3 linked regions of the Methylibium petroleiphilum PM1 genome follow. The protein of the gene in region 1 interacts with the protein of each later gene in a pairwise test. Links are inferred from orthologs where the notes say so. Each region holds a gene or a part of one and is shown on either strand. Other genes may lie near its edges.

Evidence for each region.
Region 2: the proteins of rplL (region 1) and nikR interact in binary tests that used the Escherichia coli proteins (3 or more experiments, as listed by UniProt). The link is inferred for Methylibium petroleiphilum PM1 from one-to-one orthologs.
Region 3: the proteins of rplL (region 1) and MPE_RS14515 interact in binary tests that used the Escherichia coli proteins (3 or more experiments, as listed by UniProt). The link is inferred for Methylibium petroleiphilum PM1 from one-to-one orthologs.

What each region holds. Positions count from the first base shown.
Region 1 is NC_008825.1:3,662,307-3,665,099, forward strand. It holds rplL (50S ribosomal protein L7/L12), read right to left. Parts: upstream 1,690-2,793; coding sequence 1,312-1,689; downstream 1-1,311. Other genes in the region: rpoB (DNA-directed RNA polymerase subunit beta), read right to left, coding at 1-965; rplJ (50S ribosomal protein L10), read right to left, coding at 1,726-2,250; rplA (50S ribosomal protein L1), read right to left, coding at 2,555-2,793. UniProt on the Escherichia coli protein: The binding site for several of the GTPase factors involved in protein synthesis (IF-2, EF-Tu, EF-G and RF3). Is thus essential for accurate translation.
Region 2 is NC_008825.1:2,986,726-2,990,188, reverse strand. What follows is about bases 189-3,174. They hold nikR (nickel-responsive transcriptional regulator NikR), read left to right. Parts: upstream 189-1,439; coding sequence 1,440-1,910; downstream 1,911-3,174. Other genes in these bases: MPE_RS14145 (TonB-dependent receptor), read left to right, coding at 2,210-3,174; MPE_RS14155 (nickel-dependent hydrogenase large subunit), read left to right, coding at 189-1,404. In the rest of the region: more of MPE_RS14155, read left to right, coding at 1-188; more of MPE_RS14145, read left to right, coding at 3,175-3,463. UniProt on the Escherichia coli protein: Transcriptional repressor of the nikABCDE operon. Is active in the presence of excessive concentrations of intracellular nickel.
Region 3 is NC_008825.1:3,063,090-3,066,441, reverse strand. What follows is about bases 290-3,164. They hold MPE_RS14515 (sulfurtransferase), read right to left. Parts: upstream 2,162-3,164; coding sequence 1,418-2,161; downstream 290-1,417. Other genes in these bases: MPE_RS14505 (protein phosphatase CheZ), read right to left, coding at 2,898-3,164; MPE_RS14510 (hypothetical protein), read left to right, coding at 2,351-2,878; MPE_RS14520 (cyanophycinase), read right to left, coding at 290-1,199. In the rest of the region: more of MPE_RS14520, read right to left, coding at 1-289; more of MPE_RS14505, read right to left, coding at 3,165-3,352. UniProt on the Escherichia coli protein: Catalyzes oxygen-dependent 5-hydroxyuridine (ho5U) modification at position 34 in tRNAs, the first step in 5-carboxymethoxyuridine (cmo5U) biosynthesis.

The sequences.
Region 1 (2,793 bases):
ATGATCTCGCCGGTGTCGGCATCGACCATGTTCTTCGCCAGCACGCGGCCGACGAGGAAGTCTTCCGGCACGCTGATGAAGCTGGTGCCCGACGCTTCCAGCGCACGCGTGTGGCGCGCCGTGATGCGCTTGTCCTTCTCGACGATCACGGCACCCGCCTTGTCGGTCAGGTCGAAGCGGGCGATCTCGCCGCGCAGCCGGTCGGCCACGAACTCCATCTGCGCGCCCGAGTCCATCAGGCGGAAGTTGTCGAACACGAAGAAGTTCGCGAGGATCTGCTCCGGGTTCAGACCGATGGCCTTCAGCAGGATCGTCACCGGCATCTTGCGACGGCGGTCGACGCGGAAGTACAGGATGTCCTTCGGGTCGAACTCGAAGTCCAGCCACGAGCCGCGGTAAGGAATGATGCGGGCGCTGAACAGCAGCTTGCCCGAGCTGTGGGTCTTGCCCTTGTCGTGCTCGAAGAACACGCCCGGCGAGCGATGCAGCTGCGAAACGATCACGCGCTCGGTGCCGTTGACGATGAAGGAGCCGTAGTCGGTCATCAGGGGCACTTCACCCATGTAGACCTCCTGCTCCTTGATCTCCTTGACCACCTTCGACTGCGAGGTCGAGGTTTCGCGGTCATAGATGATCATCTGCAGCTTGGCGCGCACCGCGGCGGCGTAGGTCAGGCCGCGCTGCTGGCATTCCCGCGTGTCGAACGCGGGCTTGGCCATGTTGAACTCGATGTACTTCATCTCCACGAACCCGTTGTGCGAGACGATCGGGAAGGCGGAGAGGAAGGCGGCCTGCAAGCCCTCCGGTTTGCGCTTTTGGGGCGGCACGTCCTTCTGCAGGAAGGCGACGTAGGAATCCTTCTGCATCGTCAGCAGATAGGGCACGCCCAAGACGTTCTCGCGCTTTCCGAAACTCTTCCGGATGCGCTTGCGCTCGGTGTAGCTGTAGGGGGTTGCTTGCGCCATTGATCACTCCGTGTCGAACGAGCACCGCCCGGCCTAGGCGACACTCTTTCGGCGACTGGCGACGCAGACCTTGCGTCTGCTGCTTGGTGGCTGGCCACTACCAGCCGCTGGCGGACAACCAGGGCATTGCACCCCAGCCCGACCAAACCGGTTCCCTGCAGTCGTTTCAGAGAACACTTGGAAACCCCCAAGGGAGACTTCCAGGTGCTCACGGCCCTCGGAGAAACCCTCGATTATGACCTCGAGGATCTTTCTGACACCCCCCAAGGGCTAATGAGAGGGATCGCTCCAGGAAGCGCAAAAGGCTGGGGCCGATCCGGCACCCAGCCCCGTGCGCCGCGTCTGATTACTTCAGCTCGGCCTTCGCGCCGGCTTCCACCAGCTTCTTCACAGCCGCTTCGGCGTCGGCCTTGGCCACCGCTTCCTTCACGTTCTTCGGAGCGCCATCGACCAGGTCCTTGGCTTCCTTCAGGCCCAGGCCCGTCAGTTCGCGCACGGCCTTGATGACCGACACCTTGTTCGCGCCGGCCTCGAGCAGAACGACGTTGAACTCGGTCTTCTCTTCCACCGCAGCAGCAGCGCCACCACCACCGCCGGCAGCCGGGGCGGCCATCGCGGCGGCGGACACGCCGAACTTCTCTTCGATGGCCTTGACCAGCTCGTTGAGCTCCATCACCGACATGCTGTCGAGGGCGGTCAGGAATGCGTCTTTATCGAATGCCATTTTGGTTCCTAGATATGCGTTGAAATTGAATGAAGATCAGGCGGCGGCAGCCTCGGCGGGCGCGGCTTCCGCCGACCCCCCTCGCTGCTCGGCCAGCGCGGCCAGTACGCGCGCGATGCGCGAGACCGGCGACTGCATCAGTCCCAGCAGCTGCGACAGCAGCACTTCCTTGCTCGGGATCGATGCCAGCGCCTTCACGCCCTCGGCGTCCAGGGCCTTGCCGGCATAGGCGCCGGCCTTGATCACCAGCTTGTCGTTGCCCTTTGCGAAGTCCGCGATGACTTTGGCTGCTGCCACAGCGTCTTCGGAGAAGCCGTAGATCAGCGGGCCAGCCATGCTCCCGGCGGCCACTTCGAACGAGGTGCCAGCGACGGCACGGCGAGCGAGCGTGTTCTTCAGCACGTGAAGATAGACGCCCTTCTCGCGCGCCTGCTTGCGCAGCGCGTTCAAGTGTTCCACCGTGAGTCCGCGGTACTCGGCCAGCGCCAGCGTCTGTGCCTTGGCCACCTGGGCCGACACCTGCGCCACGACGGCTTCTTTCTCGTTGCGATTCAGACTCAAGGTCCACTCCTTTGCTTATGCGCCCCGGACCTTGCGGTCCGCGGCACCCACTTCAGCGACCTTCTGTCCAGGAACCCCGCCGATCACGAATCGCTTCGTCCTCGACGGCCATGCCCGTTCAGCGGGATCGCCATCTGCGCTGGCTTCGTCGCCGACCCTTCGGCCGACACCTCATTTAGGCGGCTCGCGCCGCACCAACGGTCTTTGACGGCCCGCGCCGGATTGCCCCGAGAGGCTCACCGGCACGACCCACCAATTCAGCCGGATCTCGCGCCAGACACTCGCGAGACCCTTGTCCGATGTATCAGCCCTGCGCGGCGGCGTTGATCGACGCCACGTCCACGCGCACGCCGACACCCATGGTCGACGACACCGCGACCTTGCGCAGGTAGATGCCCTTGCTGGTCGCCGGCTTGGCCTTGTTGAGCGCCTCGATCAGCGCCTGCAGGTTGCCCTTGAGCTTGTCGCCGTCGAACGAGCGGCGGCCCAGCGTCGTGTGGATGATCCCGGCCTTGTCGACGCGGAACTGCACCTGGCCGGCCT
Region 2 (3,463 bases), 680 kb from region 1 along the record:
ACGCTCGACATCGCCGACGGCCGGGTGACGTCGGCGCGCGTCAACGCGCCGATGTACCGCGGCTTCGAGCAGATCCTGCGCGGCAAGAACCCGCACGATGCACTGGTCTACGTGCCGCGCATCTGCGGCATCTGCTCGGTCTCGCAGTCGGTGGCGTCGGCGCGCGCCCTGGCCGACCTGGGCGGCCTGGAGATGCCGCCCAACGGCCAGCACGCCACCAATGTGATCCTCGCCACCGAGAACCTGGCCGATCACCTGACGCACTTCTACCTCTTCTTCATGCCGGACTTCACTCGTCCGGTCTATGCGTCGCGGGCCTGGCATGCCGAAGCCGAACGCCGCTTCGCCCCGCAGACCGGCGAACAGACGCGCGCGGCCATCGCGGCGCGCCAGCGCTGGTTCACGCTGCTCGGCACCCTGGCCGGCAAGTGGCCTCACACGCAGAGCATCGAGCCGGGCGGCTCCACGCGGCCGATCGAGGCAGCCGAGCGTGTGCGCCTGCTGTCGCGCGTGCGCGAGTTCCGGGCCTTCCTCGAGCGCCAGCTGTTCGCCGCACCGCTGGAGAAGGTGAGCTCGATCGCCAGCGAAGCCGAGCTGTGGGCCTGGCATGCGCAGGACCCGTGGCGCGGCGACTTCCGGTTGTTCCTGAGCATGGTCAAGGACGCTGCCTTGGAGCGTCTCGGCCCTGGCCCCGGGCGCTACCTCAGCTACGGCGCCTACCCGCAGCCGGACGGCGGCTTCGAGCTCGGCGGCGGCGTGTGGCATGCGCAGCGCGCGGTGCTGTCGCGTCTCGACGAGGCGGCGATACGAGAGGACGCGACGCATGCCTGGCTGGCCGACAGCGCCGCCCCGCGCCATCCGCTCGACGGCCTGACGCTGCCCGACGCCGACAAGCCCGACGCCTACACGTGGAACAAGGCGCCACGGCTCGCCGGCGAGGTGGTCGAGACAGGTGCCATCGCCCGCCAGCTGGCATCGGCGCAGCCGCTGGTGCGCGACGCGGTGGCGCGCCACGGCGGCACCGTCTACACCCGCGTGCTGGCGCGCCTGATCGAACTGGCGCGCGTGGTGCCGATGATGGAGCGCTGGTTGCAGCAGTTGCAGAGCGGCGAGTCCTACTGCGTGCCGAGCCCGCATTTCACCGAGGGCGTCGGCGTGGGCCTGAGCGAGGCCGCGCGTGGCAGCCTGGGCCACTGGATCGTCGCCATCCGCGGCCAGATCGCCAACTACCAGATCGTCGCGCCCACCACCTGGAACTTCTCGCCGCGAGACGCCGCCGGCACGCCCGGCGCGCTGGAGCAGGCGCTCGAGGGCGCGCCGGTGCAAGAGGGCGAACTGACGCCGGTGGCGGTGCAGCACATCGTGCGCTCGTTCGATCCGTGCATGGTGTGCACGGTGCATTGACCGATTCTCCTCTCCACCTTCACCGACCGGCTCGCATGGAACGCTTCACCATCTCCCTCGACGACAAGCTCGCGCACGAATTCGACCACTGGATCGCCGACCGCGGCTATGCCAACCGTTCGGAGGCGGTGCGCGACCTGCTGCGTGCGGAGATGGAGCGCACGCGACAGAACAAGGACGAGTCGGTGCACTGCGTGGCCTGCCTGTCGTACATCTTCAACCACCACCAGCGCGAACTCACCGAGCGCATCACCGAGCTACAGCACGATCACCACGATCTTGCGGTGTCGACGATGCACGCGCACCTCGATCACGACCATTGCCTCGAGACCGTGATCCTCCGCGGCCCGACGCTGGCGGTGAGGCGCTTCGCCGACGCGGTGTGCGCCGAGCGCGGCGTGCACCACGGCAAGCTCAACCTCATCAGCGTGGAACTGCACCACAGCCACAAGCACGGACGCGGCGCGCACCACGCGGCGCACGTGCATCCGAAGCCGGCATCCTGAGCCGCGGCGTCTGCCCCGACCCACCAAGGCCCTGCACCGCAGGGCCTTTTTTCTTGGGGCGCGACGGGTGGGTTGCGTCCGTGGGCGTGTCTGCCACCGAGACCACAGCGCTCACTGAGCGTTTCGACGTCTCTGCTGGAAGCGCGGTGATCGGGGGTTTGCTCGTGGTTCGACGTCCTTCACCGGGCGTCGGATGCCATCCGGGATGGGTGGCACGGAAGATGTATGAACATAATAAAAATCATCATACTCATGGGTGCGCCGGTTGCCCATGAGTCGTTCTGCAACGAGGAGACCCTGTGCACCACGCTTTCGATCGGCGCCTTTCGCCGAGCACCCTGTTGTTGACCGCGCTGGCGGTGGGCCCTGTCCTGGCGCAGCAGAACCCCGACGAACCTGCCGCTGCGGAACTGGCCGCTGTTCGTGTCGTCGGCTCGGCCGAGAAAACCAAGGGCAGCGTCACGCTCGACGCGCGGGGGCTGCCCGCTGCGGTGACGGTCATCGGGCGCGAAGACATCGCACGGACGAACGTCGGCCGCGACTACACCGATCTGCTGCGCCGCGTGCCGGGCGTCAACGCCTACAGTTTCGGCCAGGGCGACATCGGCAGCCCGATCAAGATGCGGGGCTTTACCGGCACCGGCGCACACGGCGGCGACGTGGCCATCTACGTGGACGGCGTGCCGCAGAACTTCCCGTCCGCCAACCAGGGCGGGCCCGGGATGAGCGATCTGTCGTGGCTCACGCCCGACATGATCGAGCGCATCGAGGTCATCAAGGGGCCGTTCTCTGCGCTGTACGGCGACCAGAACCGCGCCGGGGCGATCAACATCGTCACGCGCGACCGGGGCGAATCGAGTCTCGGGCTGAGTGCCGGCAGCTACGGCAGCGGCCGCGGCACGGCGGTGTTCTCCGGCGAACATGGCGCGGTCCGATCCTTCGTGGTCGCCGATCTCTACCGCACCGACGGCTATCGCGACAACTCGCGGGTGGCGCGCGGCAACCTGTTCGCCAAGGCTTCGCTCGACACCGGCGATGCCCTGTGGGCGCTTCGCGGCAGCTACTACAAGTCCGACTGGGACGCACCCGGCTACCTCAGCTTTGCGTCGCTGGTGAACGGCGCGGTCGGGCCGCGCGACCGTGATCCGAACGCGCCGCCACTGTTCGGCGATGCCGAACGCTATGGCCTTGTGCTGACCCGCCGTCCGGCGCGTGGCGAGGAGGGCTGGCATGCCTCGGTCTTTGCCGAGCACTACGAGAAGCGACGCGCCAATCCGGCAGGAGGCAATCCGAACGGCTACAACGTGCAGAACGACGATCGCGCCGTCTACGGTGGCCGGGCGCAGTACCACCTCGGGGTCGGCGCAAAGGCAGCGATCACGGCCGGCGCCGAGCTCCGCGCAGACCGCGGGACGGGCATCAACCAGCGCTGGGACACGCCGGCGGGGCCGGGCGCGAACGTCAACAACCACTGGGATCTGGATCTGTTGACCTACGGCCTGTTCGCCCAGGGGCAATGGCAGGTTCTGGAATCGTTCAAGCTGGTCGGCGGC
Region 3 (3,352 bases), 600 kb from region 1 along the record:
ACCGTGTAGTCGTCGCCGCCGAAGGCGCCGGTGTACCAGCCGTGGCTGTCGGGGCCGCGCCGCAGCCGGAACTCGAAACCCAGGTCGGGCTGCGGATCGCTGGCGCGCGGCGTGCCGCTGAAGGCCAGGCCGGTGGCCTCGGTGTCGCGGTTGTCGAGCAGCGAGCCCATCGCGTCGACGATGGTCGAGGGGCCGAGCATGTCGTTCTGGAACGGCGCGCTCTCGAAGCTCGGCGCGAAGTCCGGCGAACCCGGGTCGATCAGTTGCCCCTGGAGCTTCTGCAGCGAGGGCGTGGTGACGCCGCTGTGCAGGTCGTGGCGGTCACCGCGGTCCAGGTAGGTGAGCTTGGCATTGCGCAGGTTGAAGGCGTCGAGCCGGCCGTCCTGCGAGGCCGCGCCGAGGTCGACCAGCAGCACGCCCTTGCCGCCGACCACCTCGACCTTGCCGTCGTGCAGGATCGCGGCGGTGTTTTCCTCCACACCGAGGCCGAGGCGGTAGCCCTTCTGCACCATCAGCGGGAGCAGGCGGCCGATGCGGCCGCGCTTGAGGAAGTGCTGGTCGATCAGCAGTTCGGGTCCGACGAAGCCCAGGCCGCGGCCGATCTCCTGCCCTTCGTCGAGACGGCCGCGCTTGAGCACACGCAGCACGTCGTAGGCGTCGCGGAACATGGTCTCGCTCATCACTGCGGCGCCGGCGCTGGTGCCGGCCACCACGCCGCCGGCGCGGTACACGCTCCAGATCGCCTGCAGCAGCGGCGTCGGCAGGCCGTCGGGTTGCAGCGAGTCGGTGATGCGCGATTGCGCCCCCCCGGCGAAATAGATGCCGGTGGCTGCCAGCACCTGCTCGATCAGTACCGGGTCGTGCACCGCCTCGGCCACTTCGTAGCCCTGCCATTCCGGCGCGACCGGCAGGGTCACGGCCTGGGCGCCGTGGCGCTGCAGGGCATCGACGACCATCTCGCCGGTCTTCTCGGGGGCAGACGACGCCGCCGGGATCACCACCCAGCGCGAGCCCGGTCCGCCCGACAGTTGCACCAGTCGCGACCAGACCGCGGTGTTGTCGTACCTCAGTTCGCCACCGATCGGCACGGCATAACCGGTGGGGGCCGTGCCGGCGGCGGACGCCGCCGCCAGTGCCGTCGTCGTGACTGCCCAGGCGAGCAGCATGACGATCCAGCGTCCCGTCGTCCGGGAGAACACGGGACCCTTCCGGTGCGAGGGGCCGGATGCAGCAGCGAGCAGTGGGGCCGGCATGGTGATGAAGCCTCCGGTGATGGCGCGTTGCAGAGATTCGATCTTGGCATCGATGTGGCGATCCGCCGAGTCGGGCAAGCACGAACTGCGGCAGGCATCACGCTTGAGCAAGTCTCGCGCCTGCCGGCGGCGGCAGCGGGCGCCCCGACCCGCGGCGAGGGCGCTCACGCCGGGGCCGGCTGCAGGTCGGCGTCGAGCGTGCCGCGCTCGTCGAACACGAAGCAGCCGCCTTCGTAGTGGCGTGCGCCGACGGTCTGGAAGTACTGCAGGATGCCGCCGTCGAGCTGCAGCACGTGCTCGACGCCTTGCTCGCGCATCAGCAACGCGGCCTTCTCGCAGCGGATGCCGCCGGTGCAGTAGCTCACCACGGTCTTGCCGGCGAGTTCGGCGCGATGGGCGGCGAGCGCAGCCGGGAATTCGCCGAAGCGCTCCAGGCGCCAGTCGATCGCGCCGGCGAAGCGACCGGCGTCGACCTCGAAGCCGTTGCGGGTGTCAAGCATCAGCAAGGGCCGGCCGGCGTCGCACCGACCGGCATCGAGCCAGCGCGCCAGCGTGGCGGCATCCACCGCGGGTGCGCGGGCGTCGACCGGACGGACGGTCGGATGGTCCATGCGGATGATCTCGCGCTTGAGCTTGACGCGCAGCCGCTGGAACGGCGGGCGCTCGCTCCAGCTCTCCTTGGCCTGCAGGTCGGCGAACCGCGCGTCGCCGCGCAGCCACGACAGGAAACCGCGGGCGTCGGCCTCCGCACCGGCCAGGAACAGGTTGATGCCTTCCTCGGCCAGCAGGACGCTGCCCTTGAGGGCCAGCGCCTGGGCCTGTGACAGCAGCCGCTCGCGCAAGGCCTCCAGATCGTCGAGCGCGACGAAGCGGTAGGCGGCGAGGTTCAGGACGGCGGGGCTGGGCATCGGGTGATTGTAGAAATCACCGGCGCGGACGGCGGTGCAGCGCACCTTTAGCGTGCGTCAGTGAGGGCGGGCTTTCCTCCGGACGTGATCGAGTGCCGCACCAGCTTGTGGCGCGCCCTGCAATCGCGGGGTGTTGCCGCGACCGGGATTCGCTACCTTATCGGTCACGGCAAGGAAGCGCCGGCAAGGATGACGATCATGGACAGCACAGTGGACAAACCGGGCCCCGTCGCCTTGGCGGTCTGGGCCACCGCCCAGCGCCTGGTGGGCAAGGTGCAAGGCGCTTTGCGCGCCGCACGGCGGCAGATCAGCCCCTGCTTCACCCGCACGGCCGGCGCCCTCTGTTTCGACCTGGCCGTGTTCATGGCGCTGGCGTTGATGGCCGCCACGCTGCTGACTCCGCTCGACCAGCCGCTTGGCGACGGGGCCGGATGGATGCTGAGTTGCCTGGGTGTCTTCGCCGCGTTCTGGTGCTCGATCGCGGCGGCGGATCTGGAGCGGCTTCGCAAGCTGCGCCGTCGCTTCCTGGCGCGTGCACCCCAGGCACTGCGCGCCGCACCGAGGGTCCAGGCGCTGCCGCCAGACGCGGTGCTCATGCCGACGACCATGGCTACGATGCTGCCACCGCTGCGAGTGCGCTCGGCCTACCGCCCGAGCCGGGTGATCCGGCCGCTGCCCTCGCGTTCGCTGCTCCGCACGGCCAGCCGCAGTCACTGAGACGCCGGCCCTCGCCGGATCAGAATCCCAGGCTGGCCAGCAGGTCGTCGACCTCGCCCTGGTTCTGCACCACGTCGGTCCGCCCCTCGGGGTTGACCACCGGGCCGTTGAGGATGGTGTTCTCGACCACCTTCTGCGCCTGTTCGGGCGGTGCCGCCTGCACCAGCAGCTTCACCAGGCTGTCTTCCAGATCGCTCGCCAGCGACACCACCTTGGCCACCACCTGCCCGGTGAGGTCGTGGAAGTCCTGCGCCATCATGATGTCGGTCAGATCGGCATCGATGCGTGCGGTGGCGGCTTCGACATCGCTGACGAAGTTCATCACCGAGCCCGAGGCCACGGCCTTCACCGGATCGGCGACGATGGCGGCGGCGATGCGGCGCGTCTCGGCGGCGATGCGGGTGTGTTCCATCTTGGCCTGATCGACCGAGTTCAGCACCTTGTTCGCCGCTGCCGCCGTCTTCTCGGCGATGT